3 regions of the Geodermatophilus sp. CPCC 206100 genome follow, and region 3 is predicted to be linked to each of the others. Evidence: riboswitches for the same ligand, from Rfam matches in the RefSeq annotation. Region 3 holds a riboswitch; each other region holds the start of a gene.
What was found. A riboswitch is a leader RNA that binds a small molecule or an ion and turns the genes downstream of it on or off. The one in region 3 is predicted to bind cyclic di-AMP.
Positions count from the first base shown of each region.

Region 1: another riboswitch for cyclic di-AMP. It lies ahead of PGN05_RS15090 (C40 family peptidase); the one in region 3 lies ahead of PGN05_RS14405 (peptidoglycan DD-metalloendopeptidase family protein).
Region 2: another riboswitch for cyclic di-AMP. It lies ahead of PGN05_RS21080 (transglycosylase family protein); the one in region 3 lies ahead of PGN05_RS14405 (peptidoglycan DD-metalloendopeptidase family protein).

Region 1 covers NZ_JAQISV010000030.1:29,951-39,820, reverse strand. The annotation lists gene PGN05_RS15100 (hypothetical protein) at 1-258, shown strand, start outside; gene PGN05_RS15095 (LppW family protein) at 331-1,215, shown strand; gene PGN05_RS15090 (C40 family peptidase) at 1,258-1,773, opposite strand; cyclic di-AMP (ydaO/yuaA leader) riboswitch at 1,787-1,920, opposite strand; gene PGN05_RS15085 (hypothetical protein) at 2,272-2,442, shown strand; gene PGN05_RS15080 (D-2-hydroxyacid dehydrogenase family protein) at 2,494-3,456, shown strand; gene PGN05_RS15075 (SMP-30/gluconolactonase/LRE family protein) at 3,461-4,360, opposite strand; partial or broken gene PGN05_RS15070 (NmrA/HSCARG family protein) at 4,414-5,261, shown strand; gene PGN05_RS15065 (RtcB family protein) at 5,360-6,517, opposite strand; gene PGN05_RS15060 (serine/threonine-protein kinase) at 6,544-8,037, opposite strand; gene PGN05_RS15055 (ATP-binding protein) at 8,048-8,485, opposite strand; gene PGN05_RS15050 (STAS domain-containing protein) at 8,560-8,910, shown strand; gene PGN05_RS15045 (SpoIIE family protein phosphatase) at 8,922-9,870, shown strand, end outside.
Region 2 covers NZ_JAQISV010000050.1:29,885-39,754, forward strand. The annotation lists gene PGN05_RS21040 (ABC transporter ATP-binding protein) at 1-339, opposite strand, end outside; gene PGN05_RS21045 (BMP family ABC transporter substrate-binding protein) at 414-1,448, opposite strand; gene PGN05_RS21050 (helix-turn-helix transcriptional regulator) at 1,492-2,502, opposite strand; gene PGN05_RS21055 (DinB family protein) at 2,594-3,118, shown strand; gene PGN05_RS21060 (hypothetical protein) at 3,156-4,094, opposite strand; gene PGN05_RS21065 (SRPBCC family protein) at 4,204-4,665, shown strand; gene mgrA (L-glyceraldehyde 3-phosphate reductase) at 4,673-5,710, opposite strand; gene PGN05_RS21075 (hypothetical protein) at 5,845-6,000, shown strand; gene PGN05_RS21080 (transglycosylase family protein) at 6,106-7,290, opposite strand; cyclic di-AMP (ydaO/yuaA leader) riboswitch at 7,293-7,443, opposite strand; gene map (type I methionyl aminopeptidase) at 7,682-8,452, opposite strand; gene PGN05_RS21090 (helix-turn-helix domain-containing protein) at 8,504-8,773, shown strand; gene PGN05_RS21095 (MFS transporter) at 8,969-9,870, shown strand, end outside.
Region 3 covers NZ_JAQISV010000028.1:83,867-93,736, forward strand. The annotation lists gene PGN05_RS14400 (maleylpyruvate isomerase N-terminal domain-containing protein) at 1-653, shown strand, start outside; gene PGN05_RS14405 (peptidoglycan DD-metalloendopeptidase family protein) at 678-1,895, opposite strand; cyclic di-AMP (ydaO/yuaA leader) riboswitch at 1,907-2,062, opposite strand; tRNA gene PGN05_RS14410 (tRNA-Ile) at 2,467-2,540, shown strand; gene PGN05_RS14415 (helix-turn-helix transcriptional regulator) at 2,595-3,482, opposite strand; gene PGN05_RS14420 (zinc-dependent alcohol dehydrogenase family protein) at 3,675-4,643, shown strand; gene PGN05_RS14425 (NAD(P)-dependent alcohol dehydrogenase) at 4,763-5,803, shown strand; gene PGN05_RS14430 (MFS transporter) at 5,800-7,077, shown strand; gene PGN05_RS14435 (DUF2332 domain-containing protein) at 7,155-8,120, opposite strand; gene PGN05_RS14440 (LCP family protein) at 8,250-9,818, shown strand; gene PGN05_RS14445 (STAS domain-containing protein) at 9,870-9,870, opposite strand, start outside.

The DNA of each region.
Region 1 (9,870 bases), on a different contig from region 3:
CCGGACGAGGACTGGGCCGCCGTCGTCGTCATGGGCGCCGTCGACGACGTCGTCACCGTGGCCGTCGGCGACGAGCTGCGCCGCTACCGCAACCACGACACCGCGCGGCTCGTGGAGCACGTCGGCCGGGTCGGCGCCGACGCGCTGCTGAACCTCCGCTACGGGCTCCTGTTCCTCCGCTCCTGGCCCCGGGAGTCCCACGCCGCCTTCTCCGTCCAGCCCGCCGGCGACCTGCCGCAGCCCTGCCGGCCGCGGTAGGCCGTCCCCCGTCCGGGGGAGAGCAGCAGCTCAGGCGGGGTGTTTGCCAGGAAGCGGTCCCACCCTGGGCCCGTGGCCGGACGCCGTCCCCTCCGAGACCACCGGCTCCGCCGGGGTCTGGCCGCGCTGTGCGCCGCGGCGGTCCTGGCCGGGTGCGCCGGCCACGCCGCCGGCCAGGACGTCGACACCGCCTCGGTCCGGAGTTCCCCGACCGCTGAGGTCGTGCCACCCCGACCCGTGGCCCCGGCCGTCGACGCGGTCCGGGTCCTGACCGACGTCACGGCCGCGGCGGCCGGCGCCGGCGGGACGGTCACGGTCGCCGTCCAGGACGCCGACGGCCACCAGCTCCTCGCCGGCGGCGACGCGGGCGCACCCGCCTACACCGCCTCGCTGGTCAAGGTGGTGGTGGTGACCCGGCTGCTCCAGCTCGACCAGGCCGGCGCCGTTCCCCTCGACGAGAGCGACCTCGAACGGGCCCAGCGCGCCATCACCGACTCCGACGACGACGCGATGAGCCTGCTCTGGGACCGGTACGACGGCGCCCGCCTGGTCACCGACCTCGCCGGCGAACTCGGCCTGACCGGCACCGCACCGCCGGCGATCGCCGGGCAGTGGGGGCAGGCGACCACCACGGCGGCGGACTACGCCACCGTCCTCCGCCGGCTCCCCGAGCTGCTCGACGCGGAACGCGCCGGGCTGCTCACCGGCTGGCTGGGATCGGTCGCCACCACCGCCGCCGACGGGTTCGACCAGCGGTTCGGGCTGTTCGGCCGGGCCGGCGTCAAGCAGGGCTGGATGTGCTGCGTCGACGGCCGGCGCCAGCTGCACTCGGCGGGCGTGCTCCCCGACGGCCGGGTGGTCGTCCTGCTCGGCGACTTCCCGACCTCCACGACCTGGGACCGGGCCCGCGCCGCGCTCGACGGCGCAGCGGCCGCCGTTCTCGCCGGCATCGGCTGACCGTGCCCCGGCCGCTCGACGAGCGGCCGGGGCACCGCGGCGTCAGGCGACCCGGCGAGCGCCGGCGTAGCTCGGCATCGAGTCGAGGTTGACCACGGCGACCGGCTTGCCGGCCGTCGAGGCGTGCACCATCTGGCCGTTGCCGATGTACATGCCCACGTGCGAGACGGGGCTGTAGAAGAACACCAGGTCACCCGGCCGGAGGTCGCCCTTCCCGACCGCGGCCCCGAACGTCGACTGCGCCCGCGAGGTGCGGGGGATCGAGACGCCGGCCGCCTTGTACGAGAAGGAGGTCAGGCCCGAGCAGTCGAAGGAGTTGGGACCGGTCGCGCCGTAGACGTAGCGGTCGCCCACCTGGGCGAGAGCGGTGTCGACGGCGGCCTGGGCGGTGCCGTTCGGCGCGGCGGCCGGAGCGGCGGCGACGGCGGCGGTGGCGGCGGGGTCACCCGCGTCGGCCGAGGCCGGCAGGGGGGTGAGGGCGATTCCGGCACCGGCGATGGCGGCGACGGCGATCCCGCGGAACGTGCGACGTGCAGAGGGCGTGCGTGTAGTCGTCATGGACGACGGGTTCTCCTGTTCTCCACGGCCGCCTACCGGGTTAGCTGACGGGTTCGGGCGGGGGAGTCGCCCGGCGCGACGGATCGCGCTTCACCCCAGGGATCCAGGTGGGTCCCCGGTCCGGGCATCGGTAGACGACCGATGCCTGGTTCGGCGGGGTCCGGCGGGTGCCGCTCCGGGAGATGGGCGGCGAGGGGGCCCGCGAGACCGGGCAGAACGCTAAGAAGGCGCGACGAGCGTCGCCAATCGGGGTCGATGACCTGGCGACCGCGCCGACCTCGCCGCGACTCGCCGTCGTCAGCAGCGGGGACGACGGAGCGTGAGGAGCGTTTCCCCAGCGTCCGTGCTGGTCAGGAGATTTCCACGACTTGACCTGACCCCGGGGTGCCGCCACGGTGCGTCACCGGCGGGCGACCGCGAGCGCTGGGATCCCGGGTGATTGACCCGGCCGTCGGGCGGGCAGGGAAGCAGGCAACCCCAACCAGGAGGAGCAGTTCGATGGCAGGCATGATCCGCAAGCTCGTGGCGTCGGGGATCGCGGCGAAGGTGCTGCAGGAGGCCCGCAAGCCGCAGAACCAGGCCAAGATCAAGGAGTTCATCGCCAAGATGGGCGAGCAGAACAAGAAGGGCGGCGGCGGCAAGGGCTACGGCCGCGGCCCCGTCCGCTGACGCCGTGACCGGACGCAGCCCCGCTCGAGCTCCGAGCCGGGGCCGCGTCCGGTGACCGTGCTCCGCATCGCCGTCCTCGACGACCACCAGTCCGTCGCCGCGGACTTCTGCGACTGGTCCCGGCTGCCCGAACCGGCCGAGGTCACCTACCTCGCCGACCCCGCGCCCGACGAGGACGCCCTCGTCGCCCGCCTCCGGCCCTTCGACGTGCTCGTCGCCATGCGCGAGCGCACGCCGTTCCCGCGCCGCGTCCTCGAACGCCTCCCGCAGCTGCGCCTGCTGGTCACCACTGGCCGGCGCAACGCGGCCATCGACCTCGCCGCCGCGGCCGACCTCGGCATCCCCGTCTGCGGCACCGGCTCGCACGCGCCCGGCACCGCCGAGCTGACCTGGGCGCTCATCCTGGCGGTGGCCCGGCACGTCCCGGAGGAGGACGCCGGCATGCGCGCCGGCGGCTGGCAGACCACGCTCGGCACCGACCTCGCCGGCGCCACACTCGGCGTCGTCGGGCTCGGCCGGCTCGGCGCGCGGGTCGCCCGCATCGGCCGCGCCTTCGACATGGACGTCGTCGCGTGGAGCCAGCACCTCACCGACGAGCGCGCCGCGGAGGTCGGCGTGCGACGGGTGGGCCGGGACGAGCTGTTCGCCACAGCGGACGTCGTCACCGTGCACCTGGTCCTCTCCGACCGCACCCGCGGGCTGGTCGGCCGCGCGGAGCTGGCGCGGATGAAGCGCACCGCGATCCTGGTCAACACCTCCCGCGGGCCGATCGTCGACGAGACCGCCCTCCTCGCGGCCCTCCGCGAGGAGCGCATCGCGGGCGCCGGCCTCGACGTCTACGACCGCGAGCCGCTGCCCGCCGAGCACCCGCTCCGCCGCGAGCGGCGCGCCGTCCTCACGCCGCACCTCGGCTACGTCACCCGCAACACCTACGAGGTCTTCTACGGCGAGGCGGTCGAGGACGTCGCCGCGTTCCTCGCCGGCTCGCCCGTCCGCGTCCTCCGCCCGGAGTGAGCGCCTAGGGCCGGCCGGCGTGCGGGACGTCGACCTCGGTCGCCACCAGCACCGCCTCGCGCACCGGCGCGCGGTTGTGCTCGTAGAAGTCCGGCGCGCAGCACATCAGCAGGGTGCGGCCGTCGTCCCCGCCGAGCATGCAGGCGAAGACGCCCAGCCCGGACGGCGCCGCCACCTGGTCGACCACCACGCCGCCCGGCGCGAGGCGGACCACCCGCGCGCCGAGGCCGTCGGCCGCCCAGATGTGCCCCTCGGCGTCGAGGGTGCAGCCGTCGGGGGCGATCACCAGTTGGCCGAGCACCTCCTCGGTGGTCCGGCCGGTCACCTCCGGGCCGAGCGCCGCCCACACCCGGCGGTTGGACAGCGTCCCGTCCGGGGTGAGGTCCCACGCGGTGTACCGGTTGCCGAACGTCTCGCCGACGATCAGGGTCCCGCCGTCCGGGGTGATCACCGAGCCGTTCGGGAACTGCAGGCCGTCGGCGACCACGGTGACCGTGCCGTCCGGGTCGACCCGCTTGAGCGTCGCCGGCGCCGCGTCGTCGCCGGCCATGAGGTCGAAGCCGAAGTCGCCGACGAACACCTGCCCCTGCTCGGTGACGACCAGGTCGTTGAGCGAGCCGCTGCAGTGCTCGGACAGGTCGGCGTGGGTGGACAGGACGCCGTCGGCGAGGCGCAGCACGCGGTGGTCCTTCATCGACACGACGACCATCGACCCGTCGGGCAGCCAGCCCAGCCCCGAGGGCTGCTGCTCGACCTCCGTCACGACCGTCTCCGCGCCGTCGGCGGTCACCCGGCTGACGATGTGCCGGTAGAAGTCCGACACCCACCAGGTGCCCTCGCGCCAGCGCGGGCCCTCGAAGAACCCGCCGCCCTCCATCACGGTCCTGAGCTGACGATCTGCCATGGCGGGACGCTAGCGGCAGAGTGAGGCCGTCACCCCCCAGACCGAGGAGACCCATGACCGTCATCGCCGTCGTCGGGGCCACCGGCCAGCAGGGCGGCGCCGTCGCCCGCGCCCTCCTGGACGCCGGTGCCCGCGTGCGCGCGCTGGTCCGCGACCCCGCCAAGGCGAGCGACCTGGCCGACCGCGGGGCCGAGTTGGTCCGCGCCGACCTCGCCGACCCGGCCAGCCTGCGGTCGGCGTTCACCGGTGTCCAGCGGGTGTTCGCCATGACCACCCCGTTCGGCGCGGGCGGTCCGGAGTCGGAGGTCCGGCAGGGGACGGCGGTGGTCGACGCCGCCGCCGACGCCGGGGTCGAGCACCTGGTCTACAACTCGGTCGGCGGCGCGGAGCGGTCCACCGGCATCCCCACTTCGAGAGCAAGCGCCGGGTCGAGGAGCACCTCGCTGCGGTCGGGCTGCCGGCCACCGTCGTCCGGCCGGTGTTCTTCATGGAGAACCTGGCCTGGATGGCCGCGACCGAGGACGGCGGGGTCGTCGTCCGCATGCCGTTGCCGGCGGGCGTGCCGCTGCAGATGATCGCCGTCGCCGACATCGGTGTGGCCACCGCCGCCGTCCTGCTCGACCCCGCCCGGGTGCCCGGCGGCAGCATCGAGATCGCCGGTGACGAGCGGACGGGGGAGGAGATCGCCGCCGTCTTCGGCGAGCGGGCCGGCCGGCCCGGTCGCTACGAGGCGCTCCCGCTCGACGTGCTCGGCGACGACGCCGACTCGCGGGCCATGTTCGCCTGGTTCGTCGACCTGCCCGCCTACCAGGGCGATCTCGCCGCCACCCGGGCGCTCGCGCCCGGCCTGCACGACCTGCGGGCGTGGGTGGCAGCCGGCGGCTGGAACCCACAGGCCTGAACCGCACCCGGCAGACCTGTTCTCGGCGATGCTCGTGCTCTGCCCACCGCGGTGGGCAGAGCACGAGCATCCGCAGGGGAAGTCCCTGGCCGGGGACGTCAGTCGCCCTTGACGTTCACCACCTGGCGCAGGGTGTGCCGGATCTCCACCAGGTCGGCGGCGTCGGCCATCACGACGTCCACCGGCTTGTACGCGTCCGGGTGCTCGTCGAGGAAGGCGTCCGACCGGCCCCAGGCGATGCCCGCCATCCGCCGGTCGAGGTCGGCGCGGGTGAACAGCCGGCGGGCGGCACCCCGGGAGTGGTTGCGGCCGGCCCCGTGCGGCGCGGACATCAGCGACTCCGGGTTGCCCTTCCCGACCACCACGTAGGACGCCGTCCCCATCGACCCCGGGATCAGCCCCTCCTGCCCGCGCCGCGCCGAGATCGCGCCCTTGCGCGACAGCCACACCTCGCGGCCGAGGTGGGTCTCCCGCTCGGTGTAGTTGTGATGGCAGGAGATCTCGACCCGGCGCTCGACCTCGGTGTTCAGGAAGCGCGACACCTGCTCGGCGACCCGGTCCATCATCTCGGCGCGGTTGAGGAGGGCGAACCGCTGCGCCCACCGCAGCGCCTCGATGTAGGCGTCGAACTCCGCCGTCCCCTCCTCGAGCCAGGCGAGGTCGCGGTCGGGCAGGTCCATCCCGCGGCAGCGGTCCTGCGCGATCCGGATGTGCTTGGCCGCCAGCCGGTTACCCACCCCGCGCGAGCCCGAGTGCAGGAACAGCCACACCCGGTCGGCCTCGTCCAGCGACACCTCGATGAAGTGGTTGCCCGACCCGAGCGACCCCAGCTGCAGCGGCCAGTGGTCGGCGACGCCGTCGGCCTGCCGCACGCCCGCCAGCGCGCGGAGCTCCTCCACCCGCGCGGCCGCCGAGTCCCGCAGCTTCTTGTTGTACCGGCCGGCTGACAGCGGAACGGCCCGCGAGATCTGCTCGTGGAGGACGGCGAGCTTGCGCCCGTGCAGGTCGTCGGCGGTGAACTGGGTGCGGACGGCGTCCATCCCGCAGCCGATGTCCACCCCGACCGCCGCGGGGATGATCGCGCCCTCGGTCGGGATCACCGACCCGACGGTCGCGCCCTTCCCCAGGTGCGCGTCGGGCATGAGCGCCATGTGCGGGCGGACGAACGGCATCGAGGCGGTGCGCTCGGCCTGCAGGCGGGTGGTCGGCTCGAGGATCGAGGCCCAGTTGAGCAGCCGGTCGCTGATCGTCTCCACCGGCCTGGCATACCCCGTCCGGCGGCTCAGTCCTCGTCGTTGTCGCGGTCGCGGTCCCGGTCCCGCCGGCGCTCGCGGTTCTCGCCGTTCCCGTTGCCGTTCCCCTGCTCCTGGGTCGGCTCCGCCTCGGTCGTCGGGGCGACGGTCGGCGGCGGCGGTGGGGGAGGGGGCGGCGCGACGGCGTGGGTGACGGTGACCGTCGTGCCGACCGGCACCTCGCCGACCGGGTCGAGCGCGAGCACCTGCCCGGCGGGGACTTCGGCGGTCTCGACCGCGACCAGCCGCACGAGCAGGTCCAGGCCGGCCAGCTGCGGCTGCACCTGCCCCACCGGCCGCCCGACGTACTCCTCGGCCGTCAGCCGGACCCGCACGACCGGCGGGGCCTGCGGCGCCAGGGGTGCGGCGGCCGTCGTCGGCGCGGGCGGCGGCGTGGGAGTCGCGCTCGCCGGCGCCGGATCACCCCGCAGGCCGAGGACCAGCGCGCCCGCCGCCACCGCGGCCACCACGACGAGGGCCACGAGCAGCGGGATCAGCAGGCGCCGGCGCGGCCGGTCCTCCTCGGGCTCGGCGGCGGCGGAGCCGGCGTCCTCGTCGGCGGGCTCGGGAGCGGCGAACGGGAACACATGGGTGGCGTGCTCGGCGCGGACCGCCGGCATGACGAGGGTGTCGGTGCGCGCGTCGTCCCGGCCGGCGGCGAGGTCGTCGATCGCGGCGACCAGAGCGGCGCCGTCCGGGATGCGCTGGGCCACGTCCTTGGCGAGGGACCGGTCCACCAGCCGGCGCAGCGGCTCGGGGACGTCGTCCGGCAGCGGAGCGGGCAGCTCGCGCAGCTGCTGGAGCGCGATCTCGACCGGGTTGGGGCCGTCGAAGGCCCGGCGTCCGGCCAGGCACTCGTAGGCCACCATGCCCCAGGAGTAGACGTCGCTGGCCGGCACCGCCTTGTCCCCGCGCACCTGCTCGGGGGCGAGGTACTGGGCGGTGCCCACGACGTGACCGGTCCGGGTGAGCGGGGTGTTGGCCGCGGACCAGGCGATGCCGAAGTCGGTGATCTTCACGGTGCCGTCCGGGGCGACCAGCACGTTGCCCGGCTTGACGTCGCGGTGCACCACGCCGGCCGCGTGCGCGGCGGCCAGGCCGGCGGCGACCTGGCGGAGCAGGGCCAGCGTCCGGTCGGGGGCCAGCCGGCGCTCCTCCTGCAGCACCGTCGACAGCGGCCGGCCCTCGACCAGCTCCATGACCAGGTAGACCAACCGGTCCCCGCCGCCGGCGCCCGGCTCGACCTCGCCGTAGTCGTGCAGCACGGCGATGTTCGGGTGCACGAGCCCCGCCGACAGCCGCGCCTCGGTGCGGAACCGGGTCAGGAAGACCGCGTTCTCCGTGAACTCCGGGCGCAGCACCTTGACCGCGACCTGGCGGCCCAGGACGCGGTCGACCGCGCGCCAGACCTGCCCCATGCCCCCGGTCGCGACGGGGGAGGACAGCTCGTAGCGGTCGGCGAGGACGGTGCCGGGTCGGTGCATGCGCGCCGGGTCAGACCGGGTCGACCAGGCGCAGAGCCGGCGGCGCCGCCAGCCGCTTCTCCAGCGTCACCCGGTGCCGGCCGTCGGGGTCGTGGCGGAAGGAGAGCCGGTCGACCAGCGCCTGCATGAGCCGCAGCCCGTGGCCGCGCTCGAGCGGGGACCGGTCCGCGGTGGCGGCCGAGGTCAGCTCGTCGGGGTCGAGCCCCTCGCCGCCGTCGACGACGACGATCCGGCACACCGCGTCGTCGATCGCGACCTGCACCTCGTAGTCCGTGTGGTCCCCGGCGTGCTGGACGACGTTGGCGCAGGCCTCGGTCAGCGCCAGCACGATCTCGTCGACGACGGCCGGCTCCACGCGCAGGTGCTCCAGCGCCATGCGGCACAGCCCGCGGACGAAGGGCACGCTGCTGGTGTCCACCGGGAGGCTGACGGTGAAGGCGATGTCCATGGCAGGTTCCCCTCTCCCGCCTGGCGGCATCTACCCTGCGGTGAGCCAGTGGACCACGACGAGGAGACCGCCCCGTGCTGTTCGAGATCGAGCGGACGACGGCCTCCGGGCGACCGGCGCTGAGCGTACGCGGGGAGCTCGACGTCGCGACGGCTCCCCGGCTCACGGAGGCCGTGGAGTCCCTCCTGTCCCAGGGGCCCCGCGCACTGGTCGTCGACCTCACCGCCACGACGTTCCTCGACTCCTCCGGCGCCCGGTGCCTCGCGATGGTGGCCCGCCGCGCGCTGGGCGCGGACGTCGCCCTCCAGGTGGTCTGCCCGCGCAGCAACAGCCCGGTCCGGCTGGTCGTCGACCTGCTCGAGCTGCAGGCCCTCGTGCCGATCGTCGAGTCGGCCCGGCTGCCCGAGGAGGAGGTCGGCCCGTAGGGTCGCCGGGGATGACGCCGAGCCCGCCCACCCCGACCGTCCCCGAGGTCCCCGACGAGGCGCTCGCGCGGTGCGCGGACGAGCCGATCGCCGTCCCCGGCGCGATCCAGCCGCACGGCGCCCTCCTCGCCGTCACCGAGCCCGACCTCGCCGTCGTCGTGGCGTCGGCGAACGCCGCCGACGTGCTGGGGGACGGCGCGGCCCCCGACCTGGCCGCCCTCCTCGACCCCGCCGACCTCGACCGGCTGCGCGCCGGGCTGGCCGGCGACCTCGCTGAGCTCAACCCGCTGCGCGTGCGCGTCGGCGGGCGCGACCTCGACCTCGTCGTCTCGCGGGCCGACGGCCTGCTGCTGACCGAGTGGGAGCCGGTCGAGGGTGCGGAGCAGGCCGGCGCCGCCTGGCACCGCCGGCTGCCCGCGGTGCTGCAGCGGCTGTCGGCGACCGGGTCGCTCGACGAGCTGACCGGGGTGCTGGCGCGCGACGTCCGAGCCCTCACCGGCTTCGACCGGGTGATGGTCTACCGCTTCGACGCCGAGTGGAACGGCGAGGTGGTCGCCGAGGACCGCCGCGACGACCTCGAGCCCTTCCTCGGCCTGCGCTACCCGGCCAGCGACATCCCCGCCCAGGCCCGCGAGCTCTACGCCCGCAACTGGCTGCGGCTCATCCCCGACGCCGGCTACCGCGCGGTGCCGCTGCACCCGGCCGTGCACCCGGACACCGGCCGGCCGCTGGACCTGTCCGGCTCCATCCTGCGCAGCGTCTCCCCGGTGCACCTGGAGTACCTGGCCAACATGGGCGTGGTCGCGTCGATGTCGGTCTCGCTCATCGACCGCGGGCGGCTGTGGGGGCTCGTCGCCTGCCACCACTACGCCGGCCCGCACCGGCCCTCCTACGCCGACCGCGTCGCCGCGGAGTTCCTCGGCCGCACCGCCTCCCTGCTGCTGCACGCGACCGTCGACA
Region 2 (9,870 bases), on a different contig from region 3:
GGAGAGCTCGGCGATCCGGCGGCCGGCCTTCCGCAGCCCGCCGGAGCGGCCGCTGGTGCCGACGACGACGTTCTCCACGACCGAGTAGGCCGGGACCTGGAGCAGGTGCTGGTGGACCATCCCGATGCCCAGCCCGATGGCGTCGCGCGGCGACCGGACGGTGACCTCGCGGCCGTCGACCAGGACGGTCCCGGAGTCGGGCCGGTAGAGCCCGTACAGGACGTTCATCAGCGTGGTCTTGCCCGCGCCGTTGCCACCGACCAGGCCGTGGACCTCACCGGCCGCCAGCTCGAAGTCGGCGTCCACCAGCGCCTTCACCGGCCCGAACGACTTGGTCACGCCGCTCATCCGCAGCGGCACGCGCTCCGCGGGCGGGGACTCCGGCGCCCCCGCCCGCGGGTGACCCGACGCCGTCACTCGACCGGGGTGACGTCGCGCTCGACCTCGATTTCGCCGCTGGTGAGCCCGTCGATCACCTCGTTGACCTGGTCCACGACGGCCTGGTCGACCCCGGCCGGGGGCTGCAGCGAGATGCCCTGCTCGAAGCTCATCCCGAGGTAGCCGCCGGTCTCGCCGTCCTGCACCTGCCCGAGGATCTCGTCGAGCATGACCGAGAAGTCGTAGAGCACCGAGGTCAGGTAGTGGTCAGGCGCCAGGTCGGACTTGTCGGTGTACTTGGCGGTGATCCGGACCGAGCCGGCCGGCTCGGCCTTGACCGCCTCGAACGCGCCCACCATGCCCAGGTTCAGCGAGCCGAGGACGACGTCGGCGCCACCGGCCACGAGCTGGCTGGTGAACTGCTGGCCGCGGGTCGGGTCGTTGAGGTCACCGGTCCACACCGGGGTGAGGGTCGCCGAGGAGCCGACGTCGGCCAGGGCCTGCTCCACGGCGTGCACCTCGGAGTAGCTGAACGGCAGCGTGGCCCCGCCGAGGTAGGCGATCTGCTGGCTCTGCGTGGTCGCCGCGGCCAGGACGCCCAGCGGGTAGAAGGCCAGGTGGAAGTTCCGGTCGAGCACCCAGACGTTGTCCGGGACGTCCTCGGGCTCGGTGTCCTGCTCGGCGATGAAGACGACGTCCGGCGCCTCCTCGGCCACCGCGACGGTCGCGTCGTAGAACTGGCTGCCGTGGGTCCAGATGACGGTGTAGCCGTCGGCGACGTACTCCCGCAGGACCCGCTGGGCGTCGGGCACCGCGACGCTCTCGGAGAAGGTGGTCTCGGCGCCGTACTCGGCCTCCGCCGCCTCGAGCGCCTCGAGGCCCAGGAAGGTGTAGTCCGCGTCGGTGGTGGTGCCGGAGAAGACCGCGGCGATGCGGGGCGCCTCCCCGTCCCCGCCGCCGGTGCCACCGCCCCCGCCGCCGCCGTCGTCGCTGCCGCCGCAGGCCGTCGCCGTGAGCAGCAGCGCGGAGCACATCGCGGCGGTTCGGAGGAACACACGGGCCGGGGGCATGGACGCCACATCCTCGGATCTCGGGGTCGGAGCCGCGAGCCTGTCAGCCCGGGGTTGCCCGGCTCCCGACCGAGGCGCCAGCCGAGACCGAATCGATACCGAGCAGGGAGCGCCGGAACCGGTCCGACCACTCGCGCAGGAGATCCCGCAGCTCGGGCGGGGTGACGACGGTGAACTCGGCACCCAGCGACCCGAGGGCGAACGCGGGCCAGTCCAGGTTGTCGGTCTCCATGTGCACCCGCGTGCGGCCGGGCCCGTCCTCGACCACCCGCGCCCAGCGGCCGATGCGGTCGCGCACCCGATCGGCCGGCGCCGCGACCACCGCCTCGACGGCGACCGCGGTCGCCCCCGGCCCCATCCCCGCGCGCACGAAGGCCGCGGCGTCCTCGGCGGGCAGCCGGCGCGGGGCGAAGCGGGCGCCGGTGGGCCGCGGCCGGGTCAGCCGGTCCAGCCGGAAGCTGCGCCAGTCGCCGCGCAGCAGGTCGTAGGCGACCAGGTACCAGCGGCGCCCCGAGGCCACGAGCCGCGCGGGCTCGACCTCCCGCTCGGTCTCGGCGCCGTCGCCGGCGGTGTAGGCGAACACCAGGCGCTCGGTGTCCCGGCAGGCCTGGGCCACCGCGGTCAGCACCTCCGGGTCGATCGGGGTCCCGCCGTCGCGCCACCCGGCCGGTTCGGTGACCGCGCGCAGCGCGTCCGCCCGGCGACGCAGCCGCGGGGGCAGCACCTGCACGACCTTGGTCAGGGCCCGCACCGACGACTCCGCCGTCCCGGCGATCGCGCTCTGCGTGGCGGCCTGCAGGCCGACGACGAGCGCGACGGCCTCCTCGTCGTCGAGGACCAGCGGCGGCAGCGCCGCACCGGGGGCCAGCCGGTAGCCGCCGTCGACACCGGGCTGGGCCTCCACCGGGTAGCCCAGCTCGCGCAGGCGCTCGACGTCGCGCCGCAGGGTCCGCAGCGAGACGCCGAGCCGCTCGGCCAGGTCGGCGCCGGCCCAGTGCCGCCGGCCCTGCATCAGCGACAGCAGTCGCAGCGTCCGGTTGCTCGTGTCGGCCATGACGCCAGATTCTCTCTGATTGCGGTCAGGAACTGGCACCAATGGGATCTAGCGTCGTCCTCGACGGATCCTCCGACGGAAGGCGAGCACGATGACGAACGCGACGACCACCCTGACCGGCGAGCGGGCCGACCTCCTGGAGACCCTCGCCGCCCACCGGTACTTCCTGCGCCACACCGTCCAGGGGCTGACCGACGAGCAGGCGCGGCAGCGGACGACCGTCAGCGAGCTGACGCTGGGCGGGCTGCTCAAGCACGTCGCCGCGCAGGAGGCGGCCTGGGTCCGGTTCGTCCTGGAGGGCCCGTCGTCCATGCCCGGCCCGGACGACGCCGAGCAGATGGCGAAGTGGGCCGAGGAGTTCCGGATGGGCCCGGACGAGACGCTCGAGGCGATCCTCGCCCGCTACGAGGAGGTGGCCCGGCGCACCGACGACCTGGTGCGCACGCTGCCCGACCTCGACGCGTCGCACCCGCTGCCCGAGGCGCCGTGGTTCCCGAAGGGCGCCGTCCGCTCGGCCCGCCGGGTGTTCGTGCACATCGTCGCCGAGACCGCCCAGCACGCCGGGCACGCCGACATCCTGCGGGAGTCCCTCGACGGCCAGAAGACGATGGGCTGACCCCCGCGGCCCCGCCGGGCGGCGGCGCGGAGGCCGGTCAGCCCTCCTCGAGCGCCCGCAGAGCGGCCACCGCCCGGTCCCGGGCGCCCGCGGCGTCGGTGGCCTGCCGCTCCGCCGTCCGGCGGTGCCGCTCGGCGCGCTTGAGCTCCTCGGCGGTCTCCGCGGCCTCGCGCTCGGCGCGGGCCAGCTCATCGGCCAGCTCCGCGACCCGCGCCTGCAGGTCGGCCCGCCGGGCGTCGAGGTCGTCGACCCGTCGCTGCTCCTCCTCGGCCGCGGCCCGGGCCTCCGCGGCGACGGTCTCCGCCTCCTCCGCCGCCTGCCGGGCCTCCTCCAGCGCGCGGCGCCGGCGCTCCTGCTCCGCCCGCCGGGCCTCCTCCTCGCGACGGCGGGCCTTCTCCTCGCGCTGCCGGCGGCGCTCGGCCGCGTCGCCGCCCCGTGGCCGCGGCTCCTTCGGCGGGCGCTCCGGGCGCGGCGGCACCAGGTGCAGCGCCGGCCGGGTGCCCGTCGTTCCCAGGCCGCTGTAGGACATCGGCGAGACCAGGCGCCCGGACAGCAGCGCCTCCCCCGCCTCCGGGTCGGTCATCCCTGCCCGCAGCGTGTCCTCGACCTGGGCCTGCACCGAGCTGCTCACCCGCTGCCCGTGCTCGCGGGCGAGCGCCGCCGCCTGCCGGGTGAGGGCGGTGAGCAGCTGCGAGCGCTGGCGGTTGAGCGCCTTGAGCTGGTCGCCGGCGAGGTCCTCCTGGGCCTGGCGCAGCAGGTCACCGAGCTCCACCAGCCCCTCGATCTCCGCGCGGTGCGCGCGCACCAGCAGGTTGCACACCCACGCGGCGGTGGACGGCTTGGGCAGGCCGCCGATCTCCTTGGCCAGCCCGCGGTCGCCGTCGGCCCGCGCCTCGTCGGCGCGCTGCTTGCGCAGGGCGGTGAACTCCTCGGGCGGCACCTCGTAGAGCTCCTCGGCCACCTCCTCGAGGTCCACGGCACCCCTCCTCGCGGTCCGGACCTGCGCACCCGCCGGTCATCCTCCACGCGTCGCCCGCCCGACGGCGCGTGACAGGCAGCCCGTCCGCGCCCCACCATGCCGGGTCATGGACACCACCCGGCTGGAACGCCGTCTGCGGGCACCGCGGTCGGCGGTGTACCGCGCCCTCCTGGACCCCGGGGCGGTGGCCCGCTGGCGCGTTCCGCACGGGATGGCCAGCCGGGTGCACCGGTGGGAGGCGCGCGAGGGCGGGACGGTGCGGGTCTCCCTGACCTACGAGACGACCGGGCAGACGGGCAAGACGACAGCCTCCACCGACACTTACACCGGCCGCTTCGTGCGGCTGGTCCCCGACGAGACGGTGGTCGAGGTCGACGAGTTCGAGACCGACGACCCCGACCTGCGCGGCGAGATGACGATGACGGTCACGCTCGCCGACACCGAGGACGGCACCCTGCTGGTGGCCGTGCACGAGGGGCTGCCCCGCGGGGTCTCCGCGGCCGACAACGAGGCCGGCTGGACGTCGGCCCTGGACCGCCTCGCCGCACTCGTGGAGGGCCGCGGCTGATCCGTCGTCAGGCTCCTCCGGTGCGCGGCGCCTGCCAGATGTCGATGCCGGCGTCGACGGCGTGCTGGTCGATGGCGGCCAGCTCCTCGTCGCTGAAGGCCGGATGCGCCAGGGCGCCGACGTTCAGCTCGAGCTGCTCGACGCTGCTCGCGCCGATGAGCACCGTGGTCACCCGCGGGTCGCGCAGCGCCCAGGCCAGCGCCATCTGTGCCAGGCCCTGCCCGCGCTCCCGGGCGATGCCGTCGAGCGCCCGCACGTGGGTCAGCGCCTCCTCGGTGAGCAGGTCGGTCGACAGCGACTTGCCCTGGCTGGCGCGCGACCCCTCGGGGATGCCGTCGAGGTACTTGGTCGTGAGCATCCCCTGGGCCAGCGGCGAGAAGGCGATGCAGCCGGCGCCGACGTCGGCCAGCACGTCGAGCAGGCCCTCGGTCTCGATCCAGCGGTTGAGCATCGAGTAGGAGGGCTGGTGGATCAGCAGCGGCGTCCCGAGGTCGGCGAGGATCGCCGCGGCCCGCGCGGTGTCCTGCGGCCCGTAGCTGGAGATGCCGGCGTAGAGGGCCTTCCCGGCCCGGACGGCGGAGTGCAGCGCGCCCATCGTCTCCTCGAGCGGCGTGGTCGGGTCCGGCCGGTGCGAGTAGAAGATGTCGACGTACTCCAGGCCCATGCGGCGCAGCGACTGGTCCAGGCTCGCGGTCACGTACTTGCGGGAGCCGCCGCCCTGGCCGTAGGGGCCGGGCCACATGTCGTAGCCGGCCTTGGTGGAGATCACCAGCTCGTCGCGGTACGGCCGGAAGTCGTCGGCGAGGTGCCGGCCGAAGTTGGTCTCCGCCGACCCGTAGGGCGGTCCGTAGTTGTTGGCCAGGTCGAAGTGGGTGATGCCCAGGTCGAAGGCCCGGCGCAGGATCGCGCGCTGCCGCTCGAACGGGACGTCGTCCCCGAAGTTGTGCCACAGCCCGAGGCTGACCGCCGGCAGGTCCAGGCCGCTGCGGCCGGTGCGCCGGTAGGTCATGGAGTCGTAGCGGTCGTCGGACGCTCGGAAGCCCATGCGCCCGATCCAACCAGCGCCCTCGCCTCGCGGCCTCGGGAACGGCTGCGGCCGGCCCGCGGGGTGTCGTCAGGGACGAGGGCACCCCCTAGGGTCGAGCCGTTGGATGTCGGGCTCGTCGACGGGAGATCACCGTGCTCCGCCTCCTCGGACTCCTGCTGGTCGTCTGGCTCGCGATCACCGTCATCGGGGCCGTCGTGAAGGGCCTGTTCTGGCTGGCCGTCGTCGGGCTGCTGTTCTTCCTGGTCACCGCCGCGCTCGGGTGGCACAAGCGGGGCACCCGGGTCTGACCCGGGCTCCTCCGCGAGGCGGCGCGGCCCGGGCAGCACGACGGCCCCGCCCCTCCTCGCGGAGGGACGGGGCCGTCGGCGCTGCGGACCAGCCGTGCGGCGTGCTCAGGCCGCCCGGTAGTTCACGTGGACGTGGTCGAAGTGGTTGGCCGTGGCGCTGCCGCGGTCCTCCATCGCCTTCCACGAACCGGTCGGCGAGGTCAGGATCCGCTGCTGCCAGATGACGTACTCCACGCCGAGCTCGTCCCAGTGCTCGATCTGGTACTGCGCGATCGCGTCGCCGAGGCCGGCGTCGGCGACCATGTAGTCCAGCGCCAGGCCCGACGGGTGACCGTGCGGGTCGACGGCGCTGGCGCGGGTGCCGCCGATGGTGATGCCGGCGGCACCGGGGACGTTGCTGACGACCGCGTCGGCGGCGGCCTGAGCCTGCGGCTTGACCGCGCCGGCGCTGTTGGTGATCTTGGCGACTGCCGTAGCCGGGGCGGCCACGGGAGCCGCGGCGGCCACCGGAGCGGGGGCGGCCTCGGGAGCGGGGGCGGTCGCCGCCTGCGGAGCCGGCGCCGAGTTGCCGACCGTGCCCGACTCGGGAGCCGGAGCCGGAGCGGAGGCCGGGGCGGGGGCCGGGGCGACCTGCTCGTCGCCGGCGACCTCGAGCACCTGGCCCGGGAGGATCCGGTTGGGGTTGCTCCCGATGACGTCGAGGTTGCGCTGGTACAGCTCGCGCCACCGCTCACCGTGCGCGGCCGCGATCTTGGCCACCGTGTCGCCGCGGCGGACGGTGTAGTCGCCGCCCCCCGCGGCGTGGCGACCGTAGGTCTCGGCGGTCTCGGCGGTCTCGGCGGCGGGCTGCGCCGGAGCCGGCTGCTCGGCAGCCGGCTGCTCCGGCGCCGGCGCGGGGGTCGACGCCAGCGCGGCCGGGGTGGTGCCGTCGGTCAGGCGCTTGCCGCAGGTCGGCCAGGCGCCGACGCCCTGACCGGCGAGCACCTTCTCCGCCGTCTCGACCTGCTGGGCGGGGGTGGCCAGGTCGGCGCGGGGCGCGAAGGCGGTACCGCCGAACGCGGCCCAGGTCGACTGACTGAACTGCAGGCCACCGAAGTAGCCGTTGCCGGTGTTGATGCTCCAGTCCCCGCCGGACTCGCAGGCGGCGACGCCGGTCCAGTCGTGCGTGGTGGAGGCCTGTGCGGGAGAGGTGAGGACGCCCAGCCCGACGACGGTGGCGCCCGTCGCGACGGGGACACGGGCGAGTGCCTTCTTGGTGCGGACGTAACGGGGCGCGCGGTGCTTGGACATGGGTGATCTCCGATCACCGCCGGCGAGGTCAGCTGTCGGGTTCGGGCGATCGGTGCCCGGCCGCGGTTCGCGGCTTCACCCCGAGGCGCGCAGCTGCGCGCCGTGTACGTGGGTCCCCCACCCCTGCCCTGAGTGCTCTGGTGGACGACCGGTGGGCAGGGTTTGGCGGACCGGCGCCGCGCTCCGATTCGCTGAGCGCAGCCAAAACATTACGTTTCGTTATGTGCACTGTCGCCATGACGCCCGTCACACCGGCCGCTCTCCGTCCGGGTCCGCTGGTCAGGTCCGTGGGCGGCAGCCGACTGTGACGCACGCAGCGCGGGTCCGACCGTGCGCAGCCCCGGCCGGCCGCCGCCGACCCGCGGGCTCGCGCTGCGGAGCGAGCCCTCGGTCAGCGCGGGGCGGTGAGGATGCGCGGGCCGTCCTCGGTGACCGCGACGGTGTGCTCGACGTGTGCGGCCCGGCTGCCGTCGGCGCTGCGGAGTGTCCAGCCGTCGGCGTCCACCCGGTAGTCGTCGGTGCCGCCGGCGAGGAACCACGGCTCGATCGCGATGACCAGCCCCGCCCGCAGCGGCACCCCCCGGCCGGCCCGGCCCTCGTTGGGGACGTGCGGCGCCTCGTGCATCGTGCGGCCCACCCCGTGGCCGCCCTGGTCGGTGTTGATGCCGCAGCCACCCGCCCGGCCGACCGCGCCGATCGCCGCCGAGACGTCGCCGACCCGGTTGCCGACCACGGCCGCGGCGATCCCCGCGGCCAGCGCCCGCTCGGCGGTGGCGACGAGGGCGAGGTCCTCGCGGTGCGGGGTGCCGACCGGGAAGGTGATCGCCGAGTCCCCGACCCAGCCGTCGAGCGTCGCGCCGGCGTCCACGCTGAGCAGGTCGCCGTCCTCGAGCTCCTGCGGCGTCGGGATGCCGTGCAGCGCGACGTCGTTGACCGACAGGCAGACCACCCCGGGGAACGGCGGCGTGGTGGCCAGCGGCGCGTACCCGAGGAACGGCGAGGTCGCGCCGGCGTCGGCGAGGACGTCGCGGGCCACCTGGTCGAGCTGGCTGAGCCGGACGCCGGGTGCCGCCGCGGCCCGGACGGCGGCGAGCATGTCGGCCACGACCGCTCCCGCGGCGCGCATGGCGTCCAGCTCCCCGGGGGTGCGCAGCTCGATCACGACGATCCCTCCTCGGGCCGGTACAGCTATCCCGGTATTAGTATCACGGCCATGGTGCGCCCCCCGCTGAGCCCCGAGGAGCGCGAACGCGGCCGTCGGCTGGGCGCGCTGCTCCGCGCCGCACGCGGTGGACGCCCGCCCGCGGAGGTCGCCGCGGCCTCCGGGGTGAGTCTGGAGGCGCTGCGCAAGATCGAGTCCGGCCGGGTGCCGACTCCAGCGTTCTTCACGGTGGCCGCCCTCGCCCAGGCCCTCGACCTGCCGCTCGACGAACTGGCCGCCGAGCTCGCCGGCCCGGGCGACGGGACCGCGCTCTCCGCCTGAACCCGGCCCCGCCGGGCGCGGAACGTGGACGGTGCCAGGCGCTCCCGCCCGCGTCGCTGCACGACGACTCCGGGCACCCGGATCCACCGCAGGACGTCGACGAGTCACCGGATACCGGACGTGGATCTCCTCCGGTCCTGCCCGGGAAACCCGGCTGACCGGACGGCGCACGGCAGGCAGGATCGGCGCGCACCGATGAGCGCGCCCCCGCCGCGCGGTCTCCTCATCGACCGCACCGGCGCCGGGCACCCGCCCGCGGACCCGGTGCCGACGGAGGAGGACACCGTGGCCGACCGGGCTCCCGCACTGGACCTGCGCTCGGGGCCCGAGCGGGTCTTCGCGCACCTGCTGGTCAACAACCTGCTGGTGTCGGTCGTCAACTACACCGTCTGGTTCGCGGTCACATTCTGGGTGTTCCTCGAGACGGGCTCGGTGTTCGCCACCGGGATGATCGCCGGCATCTTCCTGGTCGCGACGGCCGGGACCGGCATCTGGTTCGGCAGCCTGGTCGACCACCACCGCAAGCACGCCGTCCTCCAGGCCTCGGCGGGTGTGTCGACCATCCTGTACGCGCTGGCGCTGGCGGTGTACTCGCTGACCCCGGAGGAGTCGTTCCGGACGGCGGCCAGCCTGCCGCTGTGGTGCTTCGTCGTGCTGCTCATGCTCGGCGTGATCGCGGGCAACCCGCGCATGATCGCGCTGCCGACGCTGGTCACGCTCCTGGTCCCGGCGGACCGGCGGGACCGGGCCAACGGGCTCGTCGGATCGGCGACCGGCCTGTCCATGCTGGTCACCTCGGTGATCAGCGGGCTGCTGATCGCCTTCGGCGGCATGACCGCCGTCCTCGCGCTGGCCCTGACCGTCCTGGTGCTGTCGGTGGTCCACCTGACCCGCGTCCACGTGCCCGGGGACGGGGTGGCGTCCCTCGCCGAGGACGAGGACGGCGCGGCGGCCGGCTCCGGCGTCGACCTGCGCGGAACGCTCCGCCTGGTCCGCAGCGTGCCCGGGCTGCTGCCGCTGATCCTGTTCAGCTGCTTCAACAACTTCCTCGGTGGCGCCTTCATGGCGCTCATGGACCCCTACGGCCTGTCGCTGAT
Region 3 (9,870 bases):
ACGGGACGAACGCGCGGGTGACCGCCGCGCACCGCGACGCCTCCCGGGAGGACGTGCTGGCCGCGCTCCGGCGCAACCGCGAGGCGACCGCCCGGTACCTGGCGGAGGAGCCGGTGGCGCTCGACACCGCGCCCGCCGTGGCCGTGGTGGGCCGGCTGCCGCTGCTCAGCGTCGTCCTCGGGCAGGCCTACGAGCTGGCCGTGCACGGGCTGGACCTCGTGCCACTCGGGGCTCCCCCGGTGCCGGCCCCGGTGCTGCAGGCCGGACTGGCGGCCCTGGCCGACGTCACCGGCGCCCTGGCGGCGGCGGAGGGCATCACCGGCGGCGCGACGCTGGCCACCCCGGACGGCGGGTGGCGGTTCGCCGCCGACGGGGACGGCTGGACCGTCGTCCCCGTTCCGGCCGGCCGGCCGGCCGGCACCGCGGTGGAGGCGGCGGCCGACCTGCTGCTGGAGGCCGCCTCGGGCCGGGTCAACCCGGTCGCGGCGCTGGCCCGCCGGCGGCTGAGGGTGCACGAGATCGGCGGGCTGCTGGCCCTCGCGCCGATCGTGCAGTCGGCGCCGGGCATCCCGGGCGGGCCGATCCTCCAACTGGCCGCGCAGACCCTCGGCGGGGTGGGCGGGCTCCTGGGCCGGCTGCGCGGCCGCCGCTGAGCCGGCGGCCGCGTCCGACTCAGGTCAGCAGGCGCCGCCGAGGTCGATGCCGTGCGCGTCGAGCCACGGCACCGGGTTGACCCGGCTGGCGTACAGCCCTCCCTGGTGCACCTCGAAGTGCAGGTGCGGTCCGGTGGACTGGCCCTTGTTGCCCACCTCGGCGATCTGCTCGCCGGCGGTCACGACCTGGCCGGCGCTGACGAAGAACCGGTTCACGTGGCCGTAGAGGGTGATCTGCCCGTCGGCGTGCTGGACGTAGACCGCCTGGCCGAACCCGCTGGCCGGGCCCGCCTGCAGCACGACGCCGTCCTCGGGGACGTAGATCGGGGTGCCGATCGGGGCGGCGATGTCGACCCCCTGGTGCATGGTCCCCCAGCGGGCGCCGTAACAGGAGGTCACCCGGCCGGCCGTGAGCATGCCGGAGGCGGCGGCCGACGCCGTGCTCAGCGTCTGCGCCTGCACCTGGCGGTCGGTCCAGGCGGCACCCGGGTCGGCGGCACCCTGGGCGGCGAGCATCCGCTCCCCCGCCTGGCGCAGCTCCTCCTCCAGGCGGGTCTTCTCGGCGGCGCGGGCGTCGAACTCGGCCTGGGCCTCGGCGAGGTGGGCGTTGGCGGCGGCCTCGGCCTCGTCGGCGGTGCGGGCCAGCTCCTCGAGCCGGACGACGGCGGCCTGCGCGGCGCGGTCGGCCTCCTGCACCCGCTGCTCGACGGTGAGGTACTCGGCCAGCCGGTCGGAGCGGTGGTCGCCGATGACCTCCATGGTGGCGGCCTGCTGCAGCAGCTCGGTGGGGCTCTCGGCGTCGAGCAACAGCTCGATGTCGCCGTAGCGCTCCTCCGCCCCCATGTAGGCCTCCCGGCTGAGGTCGGCGATGTCCTGCTCGGCGCCAATGACGGCGGCCTGCGCCTCGGCCAGCTCGGTGGCGGTGGCCTCGGCCTCGGCCTGGCCCGCAGCGAGCTGGGCGCGGGCGACGAGGGCCGCGTCCGCGGCCGCCTCGGCCTCGACGGTCATCCGCTGCAGCTGCTCCTCGGCGGCCCGCACCGCGTCCTCGATGCGGGCGACCTCGCGGGCGAGGTCCTCCTGCTCGGACGCGGCCGGGGTGACAGGGGCGGCCAGCGCCATCGGGGTGCCGGCCAGCAGGCCGGCGACCGCGGCGGCGACGACGAGGGCCCGGCGCGGAGAGCGCAGGCGGCGCGGCCAGGAGGCGCGACCGGGCGTGGTGTACAGGCGGTGCAGGGTCGCCAACGCGACAGTTCTCCCATCCTCACGACCGCCTACCGAGTTAGCTGACGGGTTCGGGCCGGACGGCGCCCTACCCGCCTGCGCCCCCTGCGCAGGCAGGACTCACCCCAGTGGAACGGTGGGTCCCCGGTCCCCCTCGGTCCCCGGAGGGACGTCGGCGGTTCGGCGGGGCCCGGCCGAGGCCCCTCGGGTTCGAGGCGCTGCCCGGCGGGGCCGTCGGAGAAGCTACTACGAGTGAGGACCTCGGTCACGATCGAGTAACACGGACGGTGTGGCGGCTTGCCCAAAGGGGTGAGGAACCGCTACACGCCGTCACGCGATCGGCGCGGACGGGTGACACCCGTGCCCCACCCGCCACACCCGTCCCCCACCTGCCCCGATCCGGGTGGCGGCGGACGCGGACGGCGACGAGGCTCCCCGGCCGGCGTCGTCACTGACCGTGCACGCCGAGGTGTCGGATGAGATCCCGCCCACTCCGGGCCGACACGCCGCCGCGGGCCGACCGCCCAGGGGGATGGTCACCAGCGCCTGACCGGCCGCGGCCAGGAGGGCGTCTGGCAGGCTGGAGCCCGCCGGGGCGGTAGCTCAGCCGGTCAGAGCACGGGACTCATAATCCCTGGGTCGTGGGTTCGAGCCCCACCCGCCCCACCGGTGTTCGTGCAGGTCAGCGCGGTGGTCGCTCCGTCGTGGGCGGCGTCCTGATCAGGGCCGGTCCGCAGCCGGCGTGACCGCGTCCACGGTGGTCGCGGCCCAGCTGGACAGGAGCTTGAGGGCATCCTCTGACGGGGTCCCGGGCTGTGCGGTGTAGATGGTCAGGCGCAGGTCCGCGTGGTCGTCGGTGGGCAGGTCCAGCGTGCAGTAGCTCAGGTCGAGCGTGCCGACGACGGGGTGGCGGAACTGCTTCGCGCCGTTGTGGTGGATGCGGACGTCGTGGGCGGCCCACCGCGTCCGGAACTCCTCGCTGACGGTCGAGAGCTCACCGACGAGCTCGCGGAGCTGGGCGGCGTGCGGCCGGCGGCCGGCCTCGGCGCGGAGCAGGGCGACGGTGACGTTGGCCGCGCTCTCCCAGTCGAGGTAGTAGTCGTGCGCCTGCGGGTCCAGGAACTGGAACCGGGCGAAGTTCGCCGGCCGCCGCGGGCCGGCGAACAGCGGCGAGTGCAGCGCCCGTCCGAGGGCGTTGGTCGCGACGATGTCCAGGCGGCCGTTGGCGACGAACGCGGCGGACCCCGTCATCGAGTCCAGCATCCACTGCACGCGCGGCTGGATCTCCGCCTTGCTGCTGCGTCGCTGCGGGGTGCGGGCCGGCTTGGCGGCCGCACGAGCCAGGTTGAACAGGTGGGTCCGCTCGGCCTCGTCCAGCTGCAACGCCCGCGCGACGGCCTCCAGGACGTCGTCCGAGACGCCGGCGATGTGGCCCTTCTCCAGCCGGGTGTACCAGTCGGTGCTCACCCCGGCGAGGACCGCGACCTCCTCCCGCCGCAGCCCGGGCACCCGCCGCCGGCCCCCGCCGGGCAGCAGCCCCGCCCGCTCCGGCGTGATGCGGGCGCGCCGGCTGGCGAGGAAGTCGCGGATGTCGGTGCGGTTGTCCACGCCATCGACGCTACGTCGCCCGGCCGGTGGAGGGAGGTCGAGCTGGTACCCCCCACGAGCCCGCCCTCCCACGCCCGGCCACGAGGGCGTTCCGTGGAGTCCAGCGCCCATCCACTCCACCGCACCAGGAGCCCCGCCATGCGAGCAGCCGTCCTCCACGCCCCTGGCGACGTCCGTGTCGAGGACCGAGCGATGCCGAGGATCGAGCAGCCCACCGACGCGGTCATCCGGTTGACCGCCGCCTGCGTCTGCGGGTCGGACCTGTGGCCCTACCGCGGCATCGAGCCGATCGACGGGCCGCGGCCGATGGGCCACGAGTACGTCGGCGTCGTCGAGGAGGTCGGCAGCGAGGTCACGAGCGTCGAGCCCGGCCAGTTCGTCGTCGGCTCGTTCTTCGCCTCGGACGACACCTGCGAGATCTGCCGGGCCGGCTACCAGTCGCGCTGCGTGAACGGGGAGTTCGCCACCCCGACCGGCGCGCAGGCGGAGTACGCCCGGATCCCGCTGGCCGACGGCACGCTGGTCGCCACCCCGGGCACGCCCGAGGCGGACCTCGTCCCCTCGCTGCTGGCCGCCTCCGACGTCCTGGGCACCGGCTGGTTCGCCGCCGTCGCGGCCGAGGCCGGCCCGGGCAAGACCGTCGCCGTCGTCGGCGACGGTGCCGTCGGCCTGCTCGGCGTGCTGGCGGCCGAGCAGCTGGGCGCGGAGCGGATCATCGTCTTCAGCCGGCACGAGGACCGACAGCGACTGGCCCGGGAGTTCGGAGCGACCGACATCGTCACCTCCCGCGGCGACGAGGGCGTCGCTGCCGTCAAGGAGCTGACCCACGGCCTGGGTGTGCACTCGGTCATCGAGGCCGTGGGCACGCAGGAGTCGATGCTGCAGGCCATCCGCGCCACCCGCCCCGGCGGGCACGTCGGCTACGTCGGCGTCTCCCACGACGTGACGTTGCCCGGTGCGGAGCTGTTCTTCTCCGGCGTCCACCTGCACGGCGGCCCGGCGCCGGTGCGCCGGTTCCTGCCCGACCTGATCAGCCGGATCTGGGACCGGAGCATCGACCCGGGGAAGGTCTTCGACCTCGAGCTGCCGCTGGAGCAGGCCGCCGAGGGCTACCGGGCGATGGACGAGCGCCGCGCCATCAAGGCGCTGCTGCGGCCCTGACCGGCACCTGACGCGACCGGGTCCTGTTCGAGGCCGACGAGGAGCACTGATACGCGGCCGCCCCCGCCCTCGACTGACCCCTGCCCCACCCGAACCCGAACCGAACGAGGAGCACCCCCATGCGCGTTCCCGCCTACGCCGCCCCCGCCGCCGGCCAGCCCCTGGCCCCCACCACCATCGAGCGCCGGGACGTCGGCCCGAACGACGTCCTCATCGAGATCGAGTACGCCGGCATCTGCCACTCCGACATCCACACCGTCAACGGCGACTGGGGCCCCCAGCCCTTCCCCGTCGTCCCCGGCCACGAGATCGTCGGCGTCGTCACCGCGGTCGGCCCCCACGTGGCCGGCCACCGGGTCGGTGACCGCGTCGGCGTCGGCTGCATGGTCGACTCCTGCGGCGAGTGCACCAACTGCCGCAACGGCGACGAGCAGTACTGCCTGCAGGGCATGGTGGCGACCTACGCCGGCACCGACCGGGACGGCACGACCACCCAGGGCGGCTACTCCACCCACGTCGTCGTGGACGCCGGCTACGTCCTGTCGGTCCCCGAGAGCCTCGACCCGGCCGCCGCCGCGCCGCTGCTGTGCGCCGGCATCACCACCTACTCACCCCTGCGCCGCTGGGGCGCCGGGCCGGGCACGCAGGTCGCCGTCGTCGGCCTCGGCGGACTGGGCCACCTGGCCGTCCGGCTCGCCGCCGCGATGGGCGCCGAGGTCACCGTGCTGTCGCAGTCGCTGAAGAAGCAGGAGGACGGGCTGCGGCTCGGCGCGGCCCACTACCACGCCACCAGCGACCCGGACACCTTCGCCCAGCTGGCCGGCCGGTTCGACCTGATCGTCAACACCGTCAGCGCGCCGATCGACGTCGACGCGCACCTGTCGCTGCTGGGCGTGGACGGCGCCCTGGTCAACGTCGGCGCGCCCGCCGCGCCGCTCAGCCTCCACGTGATGTCCCTGATCGGCGGCCGCCGCACCTACGCCGGCTCGATGATCGGCGGCATCGCCGAGACCCAGGAGATGCTCGACTTCTGCGCCGAGCACGGCATCGGCGCCGAGGTCGAGGTCATCTCCGCCGACCGGGTCAACGACGCCTACGAGCGGGTCCTGGCCTCCGACGTCCGCTACCGCTTCGTCATCGACGCGGCCACCCTGCGGTGACGACGGACCACCTGACCCGCCAGGCCGGGCCGGCAGCACGACCCGCCGGCCCGGCCGCCGCCGGTGGACCACCACCCCGGCTCCCGTTCGTCGTGTACGTGCTGGCCGTCGGCACCTTCCTCATGCTCACCACCGAGTTCGTCGTCGCCGGCCTGCTCCCGGAGATCGCCGGTGACCTGCAGGTGAGCGTGGCTCAGGCCGGGCTGCTGATCACGGTGTTCGCCGTCGGGATGATCGTCGGCGCACCGGCGATGGCGCTGCTGACCCGACGGTTGCCGCCGCGGACCACGCTGATGATCGCCCTGGCCGTGTTCGCGGCCGGGCACGTCGTCGTCGCCCTCGGTTCCAGCTTCCCGCTGCTGCTGTCGGCCCGGTTCGTCACGGCGTGGGCGACCGGCGCGTTCTGGTCGGTGGCCTCGGTGGCCGCCACCCGCGCCGCCGGTCCGGGCGCCAGCGCCCGAGCCTTGGGACTGGTCGGTGCCGGGGGCATGCTGGCCAACGTCATCGGTGTGCCGCTCGGGGCGTTCGCCGGGCAGCTGTCGGGCTGGCGAGGGCCGTTCTGGGCGCTCGCGGTGCTCGCACTGGCCGCGCTCCCGCTCATCGCCCGCCAGGTCCCGGACGATGGATCAGGCCAGCAGGCGGCGTCCCTGCGGTCGGAGCTGGGCGCGCTGCGCTCTCGCCGGCTGTGGCTGGTGCTGGCGGCCTGCGCGACCACCACCGGCGGCGTGCTGTCCACCTACACCTACATCTCCCCGCTGCTGACCGACCGGGCCGGCATCGCCGCTGGACTGGTGCCGCTGGTCCTCGTCGGCTTCGGCGTCGGCTCGCTCATCGGGACGGTGGTGGGCGGCCGCCTCGGCGACGTCCGCCCGCACTCGACGACCATCGCGGTCGCGGCGTCCACCACGGTCGTGCTGCTGGTGATCTGCCTGACGGCCACCCACCCGGTGCCCACGGTGCTGCTGGTGGTCCTGCTCGGCCTGCTCGGGCTGAGCGCCAACCCGGTGCTGTCCGCGCTGGCGGTCCGCTTCGCCGGCGTGGCACCCACGCTGGGGGTGGCGATGTCCGTCGCCGCCTACAACCTCGGCACCGCGGTCGGCTCCTGGGTCGCCGGCCGCGCCCTCGACTCCGGACTCGGCACGATGGGTCCCGCCCTGGTGGGGACGGTGATCGCCGCGTCGACCCTCATCCCCACGGTCGCCATCGCCCGGAGGACGCGTTCGGCGGGTGCGCGCGGAACGCGGGTCACCGTCGACCTGCAGGAACACCGGTGACGCCCGCCGGCCGGAGTCGCTGGTCCGCGCCCGGTCGGCGCTGACTCCGGGCCCGGCACGCACCGGCTCCCGGGGCGTCAGTCGAGCCAGTCGATCCGGCCGCCGTGGTGCGCGGTCTGCGCCAGCGGCCGGCCGTCGAGGGACAGCACGAAGGACCGACCCCATCCGCCGGGGCCCACCTCCCCCGTGCCGGGCACCATGCCGGGCGCCTCCTGCGCGACCCAGCGCACCGGTAGGCCGCGCACCCGGTCGACGAACGCGGCGCGGCGGTCGGCGGGGACGTAGGGCAGGACGGCGGTGTGCAGGACGACCGGCGTCGCGCCGGCGGGCACGAGCGCGAGGGCATCGGGCAGCCGGTCGAGCAGGTCGCCGGTCAGCAGGCGGGGCGGCTCCCTGGCGGCGATCGCCGCGGCGGCGTCGAGGCGCTGCACCCGCTCGGCCTCGACGGGACCGGGCCAGACGAGGGCGCGCAGCCAGGCGAGGTCGTCCGGGTCGGTGACGTCGAGCGGGTTCAGGTCGACGCCGATCCGCGCCGCGATCCGGGGCAGGGTGCGCGGCACCGGGACGGAGCCGCTGGTCGTGCACCGGAGTCGCACCCGACCCGGTGGTCCGACCGGGCGGCCGTCGTACTCGTAGCCGTACCGATCGGGGTAGAGACACAGCCCGGCCGAGGCCCCGACCTCGACGAGGGCGAGCGGGCCGTCGATCAGGCCGAGGGCGACCAGCAGCGCGGCGCAGCGCGCGGGCTCGTTGGTCTGCGTCGCGCGGGCCAGCACCGTGCGCCGCAGCCGGTCGGCGTCCGCAGCCACCCGGTCGCGCAGCTCGGCGCCGTCCGCCGGAACGCCGCCGAGGAACCGGAGGGCGGCGAAGAACAGCGTCGGGTGCCGCTTGCCGGCCGGGAGGCCGGCGACGAAGCCCAGGACGTCCCGGTCGCCGGCCACGGCGGTCGCCAGCGCCGCGTAGGCCGGCGCCTCGACCGCGGTCTCCGCGCTGAACGCCCGGAAGCCCGCGGCGAGCCGCTCCAGCTCCGCGTTCTCGGTCACCCCGACATGGTGCTGCTGGAACGACGCCCGTGGCCGGTGGGACCGTGCGCCGGCGGACGAGGGCGAGAAGGCGTCGCCCCGTGCCGCGACCCCTTCTTCGAGCAGCCCGGCCGCCCCTAACCTCCGCCCGTGAGCGGGAACCGCGACGAGCCCGGCAGCACCTCGGGCCGGCCGCTCCCGGCGTGGCTCGACCCGCGCGCCGGGCGTGCTCCCCGCGGCCGGGGTGCCGCCGAGGCCGCCGGCCCCCACGGAACGGGGACGCCGCGCCGCGGCTCCGGCCGGGCCGTCGTCCTCGCCCGGGTCGTGGCCGCCGTCCTGTCGGTCGCCCTGCTGGCCGGGAGCGGCTGGGGCTGGTACCTGAGCCGGGTCGCCGAGGCGACGGTCAGCCGCACCGACGCCATCCCCGCCGAGGGGAACGCCGACGCCGGGAACGCGCCCGACGCGGTGAACGTGCTGCTGGTCGGCAACGACAGCCGGGCCGACCTGACCCCGGAGCAGCTCGCCGAGCTCAGCGCCGGCATCGACTCGGGGATCAACACCGACACGATGATCCTGGTGCACCTGCCGGCCGACGGGTCGCGCGCCTCGTTCGTCTCGTTCCCGCGGGACTCCTCCGTCGAGATCCCGGGTCACGGCACGGACAAGCTCAACGCCGCCTACGCCTACGGCTACGCGGAGGTCGACGAGTCCGCGCCCGAGGCCGACCGGCAGGCCGGCGGCGCGCAGTTGCTGATCCGCACGCTCAACCAGCTCACCGGCCTCGGGATCGACCACTACCTGGAGGTCGACCTGCTCGGCTTCTTCACCCTGGCCAGCGTCGTCGGCGGCGTCACCGTCAACCTGTGCTCGGCCGTCGACGACTCCCGGTACTCCGGCGCGGTCTTCCCCGCCGGCGAGCAGACGATCGCCGGCGCCGACGCGCTCAGGTTCGTCCGCCAGCGGCACGGCGTCCGCCCCGACGGCAGCGCGGCCCTCCCCCGCGGCGACCTCGACCGCATCGTCCGCCAGCAGGTCTTCATCGGCGGCGTGCTGCGCAAGATCCTGTCCCAGGACGTGCTGCTCGACCCGGGCACGCAGCGCGAGCTCGTCCAGGCGGCGGCGGAGTCGCTCACCGTCGACCGGGACCTCGACCTGCTCGACCTCGCCCAGCACATGCAGTCGGTGACCCCGGACAGCATCCGGTTCCAGACCGTGCCGATCGAGGACCCCGACGCCGAGGACGAGCAGGGCAACTCGATCGTGCGCCTCGCCGACGAGGACACCCTGCACGCGTTCTTCGCCACCCTGTCCGCCGAGCCCGAGGAACCGGCGGCGGAGGCCCCGGCCGGGCCGGCTCCGGCGGCGCCGTCCGAGGTGTCGGTCGAGGTCTACAACGGCTCGGGCACCCCCGGGCTGGCCGCGGAGACCCGGGTCGGGCTCGAGGCCGCCGGCTTCCGGGTGACCAGCACCGGCAACGCCGACCGCAGCGACCACGCCCGGACGACGATCCGGCACGCCCCCGGTGACGAGGCGCTGGCCGCCGCGCTGGCCGTGCAGGTCCCCGGCGCCCTGACCGAGGTGGCCGACGACGCCACCTCCGGCACCGTCCAGCTGGTCCTGGGCGCCGACTCCACCGGCGTCGGCCAGGCCGCTCCGCCGCCGACGCCGTCCCCCGCCGAGCCGGCGCGCACCGCCGCCGACACCGGCTGCATCAACTGACCCCGGCCGGCGCCCCGCCGGACCACCGCACGCGTCCCGCCGGGAGCGGGGT